Regions from separate parts of the Streptomyces asiaticus genome, predicted to be linked through region 2. Evidence: riboswitches for the same ligand, from Rfam matches in the RefSeq annotation. Region 2 holds a riboswitch; each other region holds the start of a gene.
What was found. Region 2 has a riboswitch for cobalamin ahead of KHP12_RS42615 (CbtB domain-containing protein). Riboswitches for the same ligand answer to the same signal wherever they lie in the genome.
Positions count from the first base shown of each region.

Region 1 (4,007 bases), 1.1 Mb from region 2:
CCATCTCCACGGGAGCACTCGGGCCCAGGGTGGCGGTGGCGATGTCGGCCGTCCTCAATCTCGTCGGCGCGTTCCTGTCCGTGGAGGTGGCCAAGACCATCTCCGGCGGGATCATCGACGAGGGATCCGGTATCCAGCCAGAAGTGATCTTCGCGGGACTCGTCGGCGCGATCCTGTGGAATCTGGTGACGTGGCTCGCCGGACTCCCCTCCAGCTCCTCGCACGCCCTGTTCGGCGGTCTGATCGGCGCCACCGTGGTCTCCGTGGGCCTGGACGGGGTCAATGGCGACGCGATCGTCATGAAGGTCCTGATCCCCGCCGTCGCCGCGCCGATCGTGGCCGGCATCGCCACGCTGGCCGCCACCCGGCTCACCTACCGGCTCGGCCGCGACCGCTCCCCCGAGGACACCGCGAAGGGCTACCGCGCGGGGCAGATCGCCTCCGCCGCCCTGGTCTCCCTGGCCCACGGCACCAACGACGCCCAGAAGACGATGGGCGTGATCACCCTGGCGCTGGTCACCGGGAACGTGGTGGCGCCCGACTCCGACCCGCCGCTGTGGGTCATCGTCTCGGCGGGCCTGGCCATCGCGCTCGGCACCTACCTGGGCGGCTGGCGCATCATCCGCACCATGGGCAAGGGCATCACCGACATCCAGCCGCCGCAGGGCTTCGCCGCCCAGACCGGCGCCGCGACCGTCATCCTCGCCTCCTCCCACATCGGCTTCGCGCTGTCCACCACCCAGGTCTGCTCCGGTGCCGTCATGGGCGCGGGTGTCGGCCGTAAGGGCGCCGTGGTGCGCTGGTCGACCGCGGGCCGCATGGTGATCGCCTGGGTGCTGACCCTGCCGGCCGCCGGTCTGGTGGCGGGCGCCGCCGCGCTCCTCGCCGACCAGGGGAACGCGGGAATCACGGCGGTGGCCGTGCTCGCCGTCCTGGCCTGCGGGGCGATCTGGATGCTGTCGCGCCGCAAGCCCGTGGACCACACCAACGTCAACGAGGTCGGCACCCAGGAGCCGGTGGGCGCCGTCACGGCCGCCCTGCGGTCCGTGGCCCCGCCGCCCGCCGGTGCGGCGAGCGCCGCCCCCGAGGACGACACCTCGGAGCACACACCCGAGCAGACCCCCACCCCCGCCGCCGCGAGCAGCACCACCCGCTAAGGAGCCAGGAAACATGAGCATCGACTGGGCTGCACTCGGCCAGGTCTTCGGCATCAGCCTCGCGGTCACCGTCGGCATGGTGGGCGTCTTCACCCTGGGCATCGTCGGCACCTCCCGTAAGGCGGCGCCGGAGCGGGGCGGCACGGCCGCCGCCGTGCCCGGGGGCGCGGTGGGCGCCTCCTCGCTCGCGCGCACCGGCGCGTACGCCTGCTTTGCGGTGTGCGCCGCGGTCGTGGCGTACGGCATCTATCTGATCGTCGCCTGAGGACCCCGCTTCCCCGAACGACCACCGGCCGCCGGATGGTGGCGCTGACCAGCGCCGACCGTCCGGCGGCCGTCCTGTGAGGGGCGGTTGGCTGTGGGGCTCGGCACACTCGGGCGTCATGGGTCATATGCGAGTTGACGGCCATTCGCGGCCCATGGTGGACTTCCCGAGCCAAACGGCGGCAGGAGAGGAAGCCGGTGAGAATCCGGCGCGGTCCCGCCACTGTCACCGGGGAGCACCCTCCCATCGCCTGTATGGGGTCACGGCTCGTCCGTACGGTTCGTCGCGTACGCGGGGCTGGAAGACCGGGAGGGCCGCGGATCCGGGAGCCAGGAGACTCTCACCGCCGGTCACGTCGAACCAGGGCGCGGACCCTGAGTGAGGACATACCGCCATGCCCGGCATCGCCACGCCGCCAGCCCTCCCTGTCCGCTTCGGCTCTTCCGGCCCATCCGGCCCGTCTGGTTCCGTATCGCCGCGCCGAGGCGTGACGGCGGCCTGACGGATGCCTGCCGACCACGCCTCGTTCGCGTGTGGCGCGGCCCTCGGCTTCCTCGGCGACCTCGCCACGGGTGATCCGCGCCGCGGCCATCCGGTGGCCGCGTTCGGGCGCGCCGCCGCGGCCGCCGAGCGCCGGCTGTGGCGCGACCACCGGGGCTACGGGGCCCTGCACACCGCGTTGTGCGCGGGCGGCGCGGCCGCCGGTGCCGCGCTGCTGACCCGCGCCGTACGGGGCCTTGGCAGCCGCCGTGGCGCGGAGGTCGCGCTGACCGCCGCCGCCACCTGGGCCGTGCTGGGCGGCACGAGCCTGGGCCGTGAGGCACGGGCCGTCGGCGGGGCGCTGGCCGCCGGGGACCTCGAGGTCGCCCGGGAGCGGCTGCCGCATCTGTGCGGCCGCGATCCGCAGGCGCTGGACGGGCCGCAGATCGCCCGCGCGGTGGTCGAATCGGTGGCCGAGAACACCTCCGACGCCGTCGTGGGCGCGCTGGTGTGGGGCGCCGTGGGCGGTGTGCCGGGGCTCATAGGATTCCGTGCCGTCAACACCCTGGACGCCATGGTGGGCCACAAGTCGCCGCGCTACCGGCGGTTCGGCTGGGCGGCGGCCCGGCTGGACGATGTGGCCGGCTGGCCCGGTGCGCGCCTTACGGCGGCCCTGGCGACGCTCGCGGGCCCCGATCCGCGCGGTGCGTGGCGCGCCTGGCGGCGCGACGGCGGACGCCATCCGAGCCCCAACGCGGGCCCCGTGGAGGCGTCCTTCGCGGGCGCGCTCGCCGTCCGGCTGGGCGGCACCCTCGCGTACGGCGGCCGGGTCGAGCACCGACCGGTGCTCAACTCCGGCGGGCGGCCGGTGGAGTCGGCCGACATCGAGCGGGCGATACGGCTGTCGCGGCGCGTCGGCGTGCTGGCGCTCGGAGTGTCCATGGCGGCCCGGCCGGTCCTGAGGGCGTTGACGGGACGGCCCCGGGCCTTGGGAAGGGGCGGCGGATGAGCGGGATACGCGCTAAGGACGGCACGGAGGGTTCCGGGGCACGCGGCGGGGGGCTGCTCGTCGCGGGCACGACCTCCGACGCGGGCAAGAGCGTGGTGACGGCCGGGATCTGCCGGTGGCTCGCCCGTAAGGGCGTCAGCGTGGCGCCCTTCAAGGCGCAGAACATGTCGCTCAACTCCTTCGTCACCCGGGAGGGGGCGGAGATCGGGCGGGCGCAGGCCATGCAGGCGGCCGCCGCGCGCGTCGAGCCCAGTGCGCTGATGAACCCGGTCCTGCTGAAGCCGGGCAGTGACCGCAGCAGTCAAGTGGTGCTGCTGGGCAAGCCGGTGGGCGAGCTGAGCGCGCGCGGGTACTTCGGCGGGCCCGGGGCCCCCTCGCCCGGCGAGAGGGTCTCCACGGGGCGGGAGGCGCTGCTGGGGACCGTCACGGAGTGCCTGGAGGAGCTGCGGCGCACCCATGACGCGGTGATCTGCGAGGGCGCGGGCAGCCCCGCCGAGATCAATCTGCGCCGCACCGACATCGTCAACATGGGTCTTGCGCGCGCCGCAGGGCTTCCGGTCGTGGTGGTCGGGGACATCGACCGCGGTGGTGTCTTCGCGTCCTTCTTCGGCACGACCGCGCTGCTGTCGGCCGCCGACCAACGGCATGTGGCCGCCTACCTGGTGAACAAGTTCCGCGGCGATGTGAGCCTTCTGGAGCCCGGCCTCGAGATGCTGCGCGACCTCACCGGGCGCCCGACCGTCGGGGTGCTCCCGTTCGCCCACGGGCTGGGCATCGACGAGGAGGACGGGCTGCGGGTGTCGCTGCGCGGCGCGGTGCGGGAGAGCGTCGTGGCGCCCCCTTACGGCGCGGACGTCCTGCGGATCGCGGTGGCCGCCGTACCGCTGATGTCCAACTTCACGGACGTGGACGCGCTGGCGGCAGAGCCGGGCGTGATCGTGCGGTTCGTGGACCGGCCCGAGGAGCTGGCCGACGCCGACCTGGTGGTGCTGCCGGGTACCAGGGGCACCGTAAGGGCGCTGGAGTGGCTGCGTGAGCGCGGGCTGGCCGACGCGATCGCCCGGCGGGCCGCCGAGGGCCGTCCGGTACTGGGCGT
Region 1 covers NZ_JAGSHX010000006.1:6,976,376-6,980,382, reverse strand. Annotated here, with positions in the region: gene KHP12_RS37615 (inorganic phosphate transporter) at 1-1,157, shown strand, start outside; gene KHP12_RS37610 (hypothetical protein) at 1,171-1,422, shown strand; cobalamin riboswitch at 1,564-1,781, shown strand; gene KHP12_RS37605 (cobalamin biosynthesis protein) at 1,928-2,911, shown strand; gene KHP12_RS37600 (cobyric acid synthase) at 2,908-4,007, shown strand, end outside.
Region 1: it holds a riboswitch for cobalamin, as region 2 does, so the genes downstream of both, KHP12_RS37605 (cobalamin biosynthesis protein) here and KHP12_RS42615 (CbtB domain-containing protein) in region 2, are expected to answer to the same signal.

Region 2 (4,007 bases):
TCTTCCACTGAGGGATGCCGATCACGCTGTTGTGCCTGGTCCGCCACGGGGTGCAGTCCAAGGGCACGGGCAGCAGCGCGAAGTTCCCGCCCACCGGGGCACGCTGGATGGCCCGCCGCAGCATGGGCTCCAACAGCCCGCGCGACTCCAGCAGTTCGGCCGTACGGGGCTGGATCGCGCCGCCCTTCACCTGCTCGATGCGCTGGTCCAGCTTCTCCAGCACCAGGGTCTCGACCCCGGCCAGCGCCAGCTCGTACGCCAGCATCAGCCCGGTCGGGCCGGCGCCCGCGATGACGACGTCGGCCGCGCTCGCCGTCTTCTCCGTCTTCGCCGTCTTCTCCGTGGACACGGTCACTCCTCCTCGATTTCTCGCCTCGGGCTATATGTATACCAGGTGCAGAAATCTCCTGAGGGCAAGTGCTCTGCTACGGTGGTCGTCGTGGACGGCAAGCCAGGGCTACGGGAGCGGAAGAAGCAGCGGACCCACGCGGCGATCTCCGAGGCGGCGATCACGCTCTTCCTCGAACACGGCTTCAACCAGGTCTCGGTGGCCCAGGTGGCCGAGGCGGCCGAGGTGTCCAAGCGCACGCTCTTCGCCTACTTCCCGGCGAAGGAAGACCTCGTGGTGCACCGCCTCGCCGACCACGAGGCCGAAAGCGCCCGCGTCGTACGGGCCCGCCCACCCCGCACCGCCCCGCTGACCGCACTGCGCGAGCACTTCCTCAAGGGCCTGCGCGAACGGGACCCGATCACCGGGCTCAACGACCATCCCCAGATCCTCAAGCTCACCCGGATGATCCTCGACACACCCTCGCTGGTGGCCCGGATGGAGCGGTTCAAGGCCGGTGCCGAACGCGAGCTCGCGCGGGCGCTGCGGGAGACGGCGGAGACCCCGGAGCTCACCGCGCGGCTGGCCGCCGTCCAAATCGTCGCCGTCCAGTGGTCACTGGCACAGGACAACACCCGACGCGTGACGTACGGGGAACCGGCCGACGAGCGCTACACGGGTGCGGTGGCCGACGCGGAGCACGCGTTCGCGCTGCTGGAGAACGGACTGCGGCACCTGCCCCCGCGGAAGTGACTCCAGGCGCGGCAGGGTGACCGGCCAGAGCGCGACGTCTGGACCGGACGTGCCCGCCCAACGCGAGAGGGCCCCCGGAAACCGCTCCGCGGGCCCTCGTGCGTCTCGGTGTGGTCAGTTCGGGGCGGCCGCCATCGCCCGGCTCTCCTCGGCCTTCGCGGGCTTGGGGTTCAGCAGCCGCTCGGCGAGTTCGCCGAAGAGGAGGCCGAAGCCACCCCACAGGATCACCTGCATGGCGAGGGCGGACAGCCGGAACCGCCACAGGACGGTGGCCGGGAAGTCCGCCGGGACCTCGTTGACGACGGGCAGGAAGGCGAACGCCGGCCCGATGACGACGGCGAAGGCGGCCACCGCGGCGACGGTGGCGTACCAGGTGCCCAGCCTCGGGGCGAGCCGCTTGCCCAGGATGGTGGCCGCGATCGCGAGGAGCACGCTGAGCACCATCATCAGGAAGTACAGCGTCGTCCGCTTGCCGATGGTGTCGCCGTTGCCGACGGCGGGCGGGTTGGCCGGGTACTTCAGGAACGGCACGACGTAGACCGCGAGCAGCGCGCAGCCGGACAGCAGCAGCGCGGTGGCCCGCGGGCCGAAGCGGCCGACGCGGCCGAGGGCGACGCAGTAGGCGAGGGCGGCGATACCGCCGAACGCGATCCCGTAGATCAGCACACCGGTGGCCAGACCGGCGGTGGACTGAAGACTGCGGGAGACGATCTCGACCTCGTGCTCATGCGCGGGGGCGTGGGCCTCCTCGAAGCCGATCGCGCGGTCGACGTTCGGCTCACCGAGGAAATAGGCGGCGATCAGGGCGAGCACACCGGCACCAAGACCGGCGAGCATGCCCCGCACCAACAGGTTTCTCACTGTTGCGGAGTTCATGGGGGTGCGGCGTCCCTCGCCTCCTCAGTGGCAGGGGAAGCCGAGCAGATGGCGGGCGTCATGCACCCACTCATGGACACCCGAGCCGGAGACGACCGCGGTCGCGCCCTGCTCGGCGCCGACGAAGTACAGCAGGATCAGCATCAGGATGCCGAAGAAGACGGCCCAGGGAGCTATCGCCTTCAGCGGCAGCGTGGCGGGCAGTTCGGGGGTGGTGGCTGTCGGCTGCGCGACATGCTGCGCCATGGCAGTGGCCTCCTACGGGAGTTCGCGTCCCATCTCGGTGGTGCACAGGACGATGGCTGCGGGTCTGACTCACGGACGTCCCCTTCGGATACGTCCCGTTCACAGTGGCGCGACCGTGCCGGATTTCCACCGGCTTCCGTCAGACCATCGTCGATATCGCACCGACGGTACCGCGTGTCGGATGCCTGGCCAAGACCGGCCACCTGGTGAGACGCCGACGGGACGCGCACAACCTCACTCGTCGCGGCCGTAATGGGGGCTGTTGGGCGGCAGGAAGTGACCGCGCAGACGGGCCAGCAGTTCGGAGGTCTCCAGCGCGCGCTCGCCCAACTGGGAGGCCACGGCCAGGGCCAGGGCGTCGACGACGGCCAGTGAGCCGAGGGTCTCGCGGGTGGCGCCGGAGGCGGAGAGGGTGGCCAGGAGGGTGACGGCCACGCGGTCGCCGAGCGCCGGGCCGAGGGCGTCAGTGATCAGGACGACGGGGGCGCCCACCTCCTCGGCGTGGTCGATGATGACCTCGATCTCCTTGAAGAGCCGGGCCGGGGCGAAGATCACCACGACGTCGTCCGCCGAGAGCGGCACCAGCGCGTCCGGCAGTCTGAAACCCATGTCCGCCGTGTGACGGGCCTTGAGCCCCAGCCGGTTGAGCCTCAGCGCGAGGTACTCGGCGATGATGCCGGACGGGCCGGCGCCGAAGATCATGACCTCCTCGGCGGGCAGCAGCCGCTCCACGGCCGCGGCGAAGGCGTCGGCGCGCAGGCTGCGCCGGGTCTCGTGGATGCGGCCCCGGCCGGGGCGGTCGAGCGACCCCGGTGGCCGGGCGGCGCCCGCTGCGCCGTGCTGCTGAGCTTCGACGTGGACGGCCCGGCGCTGCTGGCCAACCTCGGCCACGCCCCCGACATCTGGCGCTCCCCGCGGCTGTTCTCGCTCGGCGCGTACGGCCCGCACCGGGGCACCCCCCGGATCCTGGACCTGCTGGCGGACTTCCGGATCCCCGCCACCTTCTTCGTCCCCGGCTGGACCGCCGAGAGCTGGCCCGACCTGCTGCGGACCATCGCGGACCGCGGCCATGAGCTGGGCCACCACGGCTATCTGCACGAGCTGTACTACTCCAGGACCATCGCCGAGCAGCGCGCGCTGATCGAGCGCAGCCAGGAGATCTTCCAACGGGTGGCCGGCACCACGGCCATGGGATTCCGCACGCCCTCCGGTGACTTCGGCGCCGACAGCCCCCAGCTGCTGTGCGATCTCGGCTTCTCCTACTCCAGCTCCATGCGCGGCGACGACCGCCCGTACCGCTGGCGGATCGACGGACGCGACACCGACCTCATCGAGATCCCCGCGCAGGGGGAGCTGGACGACTTCCCCCAGTTCGCCTACAACGACATCCCGGCGGAGCCGCGCAGCCAGGACCGGATGGCCGGCACCGAGCTCACCCTCGACAACTGGCGGCGGGAGTTCGACGGCTACTACCGCTACGGGCTCTGCTACGTCGTGATGATGCACCCGGAAGTCATGGGCAAGCCGAGCCGGGTGCCGCTGCTGCGCCGGCTCATCGAGCACATCCGCTCCCATGACGATGTGTGGTTCGCCACCGGGAACCAGATCGCCCAGTGGTGGCGGACGTACCACTGAGACGCCAGGGACGGGGCGGAAGGAGAGCCCGGTGAAGAGCGAGCACGCGCGGCCCCGGCTGGAGGGGAACCCGCCCTGGCCGGACGGCGCCCGGTGCGCGGTCGTGGTGACGGTGAACCTCGACGCGGAGCCGTTCTGGCTGCGGCTGGACGAGTCCTGCCATGAGCGG
Region 2 covers NZ_JAGSHX010000006.1:8,114,237-8,118,243, reverse strand. Annotated here, with positions in the region: gene KHP12_RS42630 (FAD-dependent monooxygenase) at 1-349, opposite strand, end outside; gene KHP12_RS42625 (TetR/AcrR family transcriptional regulator) at 431-1,081, shown strand; gene KHP12_RS42620 (CbtA family protein) at 1,196-1,957, opposite strand; gene KHP12_RS42615 (CbtB domain-containing protein) at 1,982-2,203, opposite strand; cobalamin riboswitch at 2,241-2,367, opposite strand; gene KHP12_RS42610 (MurR/RpiR family transcriptional regulator) at 2,438-3,094, opposite strand; gene KHP12_RS42605 (polysaccharide deacetylase family protein) at 3,059-3,838, shown strand; partial or broken gene KHP12_RS53625 (polysaccharide deacetylase family protein) at 3,777-4,007, shown strand, end outside.

Region 3 (4,007 bases), 2.1 Mb from region 2:
ACGGTCAGTGGCGCTCGGGTGGGGCTGCGTGAATACAGCCGTCAGCTGTGGGGCCGACGCCACTTCATCCTGGCCTTTTCGCAGGCAAAGCTCACCGCCCAGTACAGCCAGGCCAAGCTGGGTCAGCTGTGGCAGGTGGCGACCCCGCTGCTCAACGCGGCGGTCTACTTCTTCATCTTCGGCATGCTGCTGAAGAGCAACCGGGGCCTGCCGAACGACGTGTACATTCCGTTCCTGGTGACGGGTGTGTTCGTCTTCACCTTCAGCCAGAGTTCCGCCATGGCGGGCGTACGGGCGATCTCCGGGAATCTCGGGCTGGTGCGGGCCCTGCACTTCCCTCGCGCCTCACTCCCCATCTCGTTCGCGCTCCAGCAGCTCCAGCAGCTGCTGTTCTCGATGATCGTGCTGGCCGTCGTGTTGGTGGGCTTCGGCCACTTCCCGGCACTGGCCTGGCTGCTGATTGTCCCCACCCTGGCCCTGCAATTCGTCTTCAACACCGGCCTGTCGCTGATCGTGGCGCGGCTCGGGGCCAAAACACCGGACCTCGCGCAGCTGCTGCCCTTCATTCTGCGCACCTGGATGTATGCCTCGGGCGTGATGTTTCCGCTGGCCCGCACCCTCGAACACGCGGGAGCGAGCGGCTGGATCAGCGACGCCATGCTGGCGAATCCGGCGGCCGTTTACATGGACCTGATGCGGTACGCCCTGATCAACGATTACCCCTCGTCGAACCTGCCGCCGCATGTGTGGGCGCTGGCCCTGGGCTGGGCGGTGCTCTTCGGTGTCGGGGGATTCGTGTACTTCTGGAAGGCAGAGGAGCAGTACGGCCGTGGCTGAGCAGACCCTCGACAAAGGTGCCCAGGCGGAGCGGGCCGACCAGGCCGCTCGGGCGGCTTCCGCGCCGGCGCGGGTGCCCACCGTCATCGCCGACGACGTCCATATCGTCTACCGGGTCAACGGCGGCCCCAAGGGGAAGGGCAGTGCCACCGCCGCCCTCAGCCGCCTGCTGGGCCGCAAGAATGCGCCGGGCATGCGTGAGGTGCACGCGGTGCGCGGGGTCACCTTCGTGGCGTACAAGGGTGAGTCGATCGGTCTGATCGGGTCCAATGGGTCGGGGAAGTCGACCCTGCTGAAGGCGGTGGCGGGGCTGCTGCCCACCGAGCGCGGCAAGGTCTACACCCATGGTCAGCCGTCGCTGCTGGGGGTGAACGCGGCGCTGATGAACGACCTGACCGGTGAGCGGAATGTGATCCTGGGCGGTCTGGCGATGGGGATGTCGCGTGAGCAGGTCCGGGAGCGTTACCAGGGCATCGTGGACTTCTCGGGTATCAATGAGAAGGGTGATTTCATCACCCTGCCGATGCGTACGTACTCCTCGGGTATGGCGGCCCGGCTGCGGTTCTCCATCGCCGCGGCCAAGGACCACGATGTGCTGATGATCGACGAGGCGCTGGCCACGGGTGACAGGAAGTTCCAGAAGCGTTCCGAGGCCCGGATCCGGGAGCTCCGTCAGGAGGCCGGCACGGTCTTCCTCGTCAGCCACAACAACAAGTCCATCCGGGACACCTGTGACCGGGTGCTGTGGCTGGAGAAGGGCGAGCTGCTGATGGACGGCCCGACCGACGAGGTCATCAAGGCGTACGAGAAGGAGACCGGCAAGTAGGCCCCGCCTGGGCGCCGCCCGACCAGGACGCTGGCTCGCCGGGCCGGAACGCACTAGCACATTCATGCGAAACTCCGCAGCTCCGACACAAGATATGGGGGCACGTGCGTCGGCCAACACAAGATGTATGCTCGTCCTCGCTGTCGCCGCAGGGGAATCCGGTGGGAATCCGGAACTGTCCCGCAACGGTGTACGTGTGCGCTCAATTCGGCGTGCCCGTAAGTCCGAGCGCCTGCCGACAGCCCTGTGAACACGTCCCCCGGCCTCGAGGGTTGGGCCGATGGACGCTGCGTGGTGTGTCTGGCGTACGAGGAGTGCGGCACCGGCATGCCCGTACGCGACCGTCGCACCACCCTTCGCGGCCTCAGGCCCGTCCGGAGTTGTGATCCGGACAGGCCCTGACCGAGCGAAGGAGAGCACCTCAGTGACCATCGCGCCCGCCGATCCGGTTTCAGCGCAGGCGGCTTCTCAGGCAGCGGACGACGCGCCCGGGACCGCCCTGCTACGGACTCTGACCGGACTCACCGCCGACCTGCCCGCCACCGACCCCGGCAAGGTCGCGGCCGCCGCCCTGCGCGGCCGTCATCCCGGCTCGGACGAGGCGGAGTTGCGCGGGCTCGCGACCGAGGCGGCGGCCGGACTGATCGCCGAGGAGCCGGAGTACTCACGGCTCGCGGCGCGGCTGCTGGCGCTGACCATCACGGAGGAGGCGGCCGGGCAGGGCGCGGTCTCCTTCTCCACCTCCGTCCGGGTGGGCCACCGCGAGGGCCTGCTCGCCGACTCCACCGCGGAGTTCGCCGCCGCCCACGCCGAGCGGCTGGACGCGCTGGTGGAGCGGGCGCTGGCCGACGGCGCCGACAACCGCTTCGGCTACTTCGGGCTGCGCACCCTCTACAGCCGCTATCTGCTGCGCCACCCGATCACCCGTCAGGTGATCGAGACCCCGCAGCACTTCCTGCTGCGCGTGGCCTGCGGGCTCGCCGAGAACCTCTCGGAGCGGGCGCTGGACGATGTGGCCGAGCTCTACCGGCTGACCAGCACGCTGTCGTATCTGCCCAGCTCCCCCACGCTGTTCAACTCCGGCACCCGGCATCCGCAGATGTCGTCCTGCTATCTGCTGGACTCCCCGCTGGACGAGCTGGACTCTATCTACAACCGCTACCACCAGGTGGCGCGGCTGTCGAAGCACGCGGGCGGCATCGGCCTGTCCTACTCCCGCATCCGGGCCCGCGGTTCGCTGATCCGGGGCACCAACGGGCACTCCAACGGCATCGTGCCGTTCCTGCGCACGCTCGACGCCTCGGTTGCCGCCGTCAACCAGGGCGGCCGGCGCAAGGGCGCGGCCTGTGTCTACCTGGAGACCTGGCACGCGGACCTCGAGGAGTTCCTGGAGCTGCGGGACAACACGGGCGAGGACGCCCGCCGCACCCACAACCTCAACATCGCCCACTGGATCCCGGACGAGTTCATGCGGCGGGTCGAGGCGGATGCCGACTGGTCGCTGTTCTCCCCGGCCGACGCGCCCGATCTGGTGGACCTGTGGGGCGAGGAGTTCGACGCCGCGTACCGCAGGGCCGAGGCCGAGGGCAAGGCCGTCAAGCAGGTCCCGGCGCGCCAGCTGTACGCCCGGATGATGCGCACCCTCGCGCAGACCGGCAACGGCTGGATGACGTTCAAGGACGCCGCCAACCGCACCGCCAACCAGACCGCCGAGCCCGGCAGGGTCGTCCACTCCTCCAACCTCTGCACCGAGATCCTGGAGGTCACGAACGACGGCGAGACCGCCGTGTGCAATCTCGGATCGGTCAACCTCGCCGCGCACCTGGGCGAGGACGGGCAGCTGGACTGGGAGCGCCTGGACGCCACCGTCCACACCGCCGTGACCTTCCTCGACCGCGTGGTGGACATCAACTTCTACCCCACGGAGGAGGCCGGGGCCTCCAACTCCCGCTGGCGCCCGGTGGGTCTGGGCCTCATGGGGCTCCAGGACGTCTTCTTCCGGCTGCGGCTGCCGTTCGACTCGTCCGAGGCCACGGCGCTCTCCACGCGGATCTCCGAGCGCATCATGCTCGCCGCGTACGAGGCGTCCTGCGAGCTCGCCGAGCGCCACGGCCCGCACCCCGCCTGGGCCGAGACCCGCACCGCGCGCGGTGTGCTGCACCCGGACCACTACACGGACGCGGTGGCCACCTGGCCGGAGCGCTGGCAGGCGCTGCGCGCGCGGATGGCGAAGTCCGGGATGCGGAACTCGCTGCTGCTGGCGATCGCGCCGACCGCGACCATCGCCTCCATCGCGGGCGTCTACGAGTGCATCGAGCCGCAGGTCTCCAACCTCTTCAAGCGC
Region 3 covers NZ_JAGSHX010000006.1:5,992,239-5,996,245, reverse strand. Annotated here, with positions in the region: gene KHP12_RS33165 (ABC transporter permease) at 1-837, shown strand, start outside; gene KHP12_RS33160 (ABC transporter ATP-binding protein) at 830-1,663, shown strand; adenosylcobalamin (AdoCbl) riboswitch at 1,789-1,953, shown strand; gene KHP12_RS33155 (ribonucleoside-diphosphate reductase subunit alpha) at 2,088-4,007, shown strand, end outside.
Region 3: it holds a riboswitch for cobalamin, as region 2 does, so the genes downstream of both, KHP12_RS33155 (ribonucleoside-diphosphate reductase subunit alpha) here and KHP12_RS42615 (CbtB domain-containing protein) in region 2, are expected to answer to the same signal.

Region 4 (4,007 bases), on a different contig from region 2:
TCGGTCTGGAGGCCGCCGAGGGTCTTGCGGGTGAGGATGTTGAGGCGCACGGCGATCAGCGGCCCGGCGGCCGAGTCCAGGATCCGGTGCGCGGAGGCGGTGCGGCTGAGGGCGTCCCCGGGGTAGGCGAGCGCGTTGCGGATGCCCATGACCTGGACGTCCTTGGTGTACGGATTCTCGATCTCGCGGTCGCGGGCCTCGATCTGCCGCTTGAGGTCCGCCAGGTCGATCAGGTTGTCACCGGTCAACTTGTTCATGCCCGCGACCAGTTGGGGCAGGGAGGTGGCGACCACGAAGTCCTCGCCCTTGTCCCGGAACCGCTGGATCGGCTCGGGGGTCTGCCAGATGCGGGAGAGGAGTTGCAGGATGTCCTTGTTGGTCAGGTCCGGGTTCTGCTCCGAGCCCGAGAGCGCGAACTCCTTGGCCATGATCTTCTGGGTGGTGATGAACCACGAGTAGTCATGACCGGTGGCGGTGATCGATCCGAGGGTGTGCAGGGTGTCGTAGCCCGGGATGTCGGGGCTGGAGAAGCGCCTGCCCTCCGCGTCGAACCACATCGACGACGGGCCCGGCAGGATACGGATGCCATGGCCCGGCCAGATCGGGGCGTAGTTCCTGAGGCCCTCGGTGTAGTGCCACATCCGGTCGGGGTTGACGATCCGTCCGCCCGCCTTCTCGGTGATCGCCAGCATGCGGCCGTCCACATACGCGGGGACGCCGGTGACCATGAACTTCGGCGGTGAGCCGAGCCGGTCGGGCCAGTTCCGGCGTACGAGGTCGTGGTTGGCGCCGATACCGCCGGAGGTGACGATCACCACCGGGGCGCTGAGCTCGAAGTCGCCCACCACGGTGCGCGAGGTCTGCTTGCCGCGGGCGGCGTCGCTCGGTTCCAGGATCGAGCCCCTCACCCCGGTGACGGCGCCATCGGTGACGATCAGCTCGTCCACCCGGTGCCGGAACGTGAACGTCACCCGGCCGTCCTTCGCGGCGGCCCGCACCTTCTTCTCGAACGGCTCGACCACGGCCGGACCGGTGCCCCAGGTGACGTGGAAACGCGGCACCGAGTTGCCGTGGCCGTCCGCGAGACCGCCGCCGCGTTCGGCCCAGCCGACGATCGGGAACCATTGCACACCGAGCCCGTGCAGCCAGGACCGCTTCTCCCCGGAGGCGAAATCCACGTACGCCTCGGCCCACTTGTGGGCCCAGTAGTCCTGGCCGCCGGGGTCGCTGACACCGCGGTCGAAGCCGGCCGTGCCGAGCCAGTCCTGCCAGGCCAGTTCGGGGGAGTCCTTGATCCCCATCAGCCGCTGCTCCTCGGAGTCCACGAAGAACAGGCCGCCGAAGGACCAGAACGCCTGGCCGCCGAGGTTGCTCTCGGGCTCCTGGTCGAGGAGGAGCACCTTGCGTCCCGCGGCCGTCAGCTCCGCCGTGGCCACCAGCCCGGCGAGCCCGTGGCCGACCACGATGGCGTCCGCGTCCGAGGACGGGCCGGAGGCGGCGAAGGCCGGAACCGCCGTCTGGGCGAGCGCGGCGCCGGCGAGCACACCACCCGCCGCCGTCAGGGCGCGACGGCGGCTGATCCCGCCGATCCCGGCGGGCGACGCGGAATTCTCTGTGGAGTTCTCCATGAGCTGCCTTCCGGAAGGGGGTTCGGAGGGTGCGGGAGATACGGAGGGGGGTGCCGCGACGGAATCGTGTTACCGGCCGGCAAGGTGTTACCGACGGTAGCCCACAGGGTGAGAGGCCGCCAGAGTTCTGCTCGTACGAGCAACTCCCTTGCCCCCAGGCGACTTCGGGTGCTCAGCTACCGCCCGGTGACGGCTCGGCCGAGGCACTCCCCCGCGGCGAGAACGCGTACAGATCGAGGATGTCGGGCAGCGGTGCCACCCCGGGGCCACCCGCCCGGACCCAGGCCACGATGTCCTCCGTCGCGTCCGGGTCGTTGACCAGGCCGAGCCACACCGGCCTGCCCCCGGCGGCCCGTCCGGCGGCCGACGGCTGTACCACGATCACATTGGCCTGGTCGCAGACGTCCAGACACTCGGAGACGCGTACGGGCGCCTCCTCACCGAGCCGCGTGATCTGCGCGGCATGGTCGACGCCGGTCACCTTGGGACTGCCGCAGCAGCAGTCCCGGCACACGGTCACCCGGCACGGCAGCGGGTCGGTCGGCCTCACGGGCACGCCGCATCACCCCTCCTCCGGGGAAGTCCGCCCCGGTGTCGATCGAGGAGGCGACCGCGTGAGTCTCCTGGCTCTCGGGTCGATGCTCGTCCCGGCCTTCCCACCCGCATACGTGGGCAGTGGCCTGTTCGGGATCCGCTCGCCGATCACAGTGGCGGTACCGCGTCGGATTCACACCGGCTTCCTCGTTCCGCCGTCGCCCTTGTCGCCCGGCATCATCGCATCCCGGACAGCGCCACACCACGCGGCCCCAGCCCCGGCGGGGCGACGGGCGGCCCGGCGTCAGTTCCGGCGGACCGGCGCCCCCGCCAGGATCTCACCCAGGCCCTGGCGGGTGGCCGCCAGCACCACGCGGTCCTGGGGCCGCAGGGCATAGCCGGGGTGCAGGTCCCACACCAGGGCGGGCGCCTGCTGGACGACACCGTCGTAAGGGGGCGCAGCCCCGAGGTCGCGTTGCCGGTCCGCGGGCTCGGCCGCGTCCAGCGCGATGACCCGCCAGGCGCCCGGTACGAACGCCTCGGCGACGGTACGCCCCTCCAGTCGCGGATGCCCGGCGACATGCAGGGCGGCGAAGAGCAGCACCCTGCGCTCGACCGGTATGGCACCGAGGACCTGACGTCCCATCATGGCCCCGGCGAACGCCGGAGCCGCCAGGCTGGAGACGCTGCGGCTGCGGGTGAGGGCCCGCGGATGGGCCGCACGCAGCGTGCGGTAGACGGCGTTGGCGAAGCGGTCGTCATACAGGCGCAGAGCCACCCGCAGCCGGGGCTTGACCGAGCGGGCGTACAGCGTCGCCTCCAGGTTGGTGGTGTCGACGCTGGTCAGTGCGAGCAGGGCGTGGGCCCGCTGGATTTTGGCGGCCTCCAGGACGCCTTCCTGGGTGACATCGCCGAGGACCGTCGGCACCCCGAGCCTGCGGGCCAGCGGGATGCCGCGCGCCCCGGGGTCCTCCTCCACGCACACCACGGGGATGTCCATCTCCCGGAGCCTGGCCAGGACCCGGGTGCCGACCTTGCCGAGTCCGAGCAGCACGACATGGCCGGACAGGCCGCGTGGAGGGCGGCGCAGCGCGGACGCGGTGCGGAAGGTGCCCAGCGCTTCCAGCGCGGCGGCCACCAGAACGGGCAGCAGGAGCAGTCCGGTCAGCCCGGACAGCAGTTGGAGGACCTTGCGTCCGGTCGGCTCGTCGAGCGCCGGATCGTCGATCGCCAGCACGTCCAGCACCGTGAGGTAGGCCGCGTGGAGCAGTCCGGCTCCGGTGAGCTGCCAGGAGGTGATGGTGAGGACGAGCACGGCGATGGCCATTCCGGCGACGGACCAGCGCAGCCGGCGGGAGAAGAGTGAGGCGAGCGGCAGTCTGCGACTGCCGAGCCGCTGTGGCGGCAGCGGCGCGCCGAGGGCGGAGACGGCCTCGAGCACCACCGTGTCGCGTCCGGTGGCGGCGGCGACCTCCTCGTCTCCGGGCAGCAGCCTGGGCCCTTCGTCCCCGCTGCTGTCGGAGCCCTCGCTGCCGCCCGGGTCGCTGGTGGTGGACGAGAGCAGGGCGAGGGTGCACAGCCCCGGGCGGGCGACCTCGTCCGTGCCGGGCGGGGTGCGCTCGGCCGCGCGCAGCAGCAGCCCGTCGGCCTGGAGCACTTTGCTGGTGCCCGCCACGGCGGTGGCCGCGAGTGCGGGGGCCGCGGTGTCGGCGTCCGACAGTACGGTGGTGGTGGCGTCCAGCTCCGCCGGGTCCATGCCGGGATCGGCGACCCGCGCCGCCTCGTCGAGGAGTTCCTCCAGGTGCTGGCCCAGTTTGCGGTTGTAGAGCCGGATCACCAGCCGCA
Region 4 covers NZ_JAGSHX010000001.1:418,965-422,971, reverse strand. Annotated here, with positions in the region: gene KHP12_RS01365 (FAD-binding dehydrogenase) at 1-1,628, opposite strand, end outside; gene KHP12_RS01360 ((2Fe-2S) ferredoxin domain-containing protein) at 1,801-2,184, opposite strand; cobalamin riboswitch at 2,225-2,417, opposite strand; gene KHP12_RS01355 (NAD-binding protein) at 2,467-4,007, opposite strand, start outside.
Region 4: it holds a riboswitch for cobalamin, as region 2 does, so the genes downstream of both, KHP12_RS01360 ((2Fe-2S) ferredoxin domain-containing protein) here and KHP12_RS42615 (CbtB domain-containing protein) in region 2, are expected to answer to the same signal.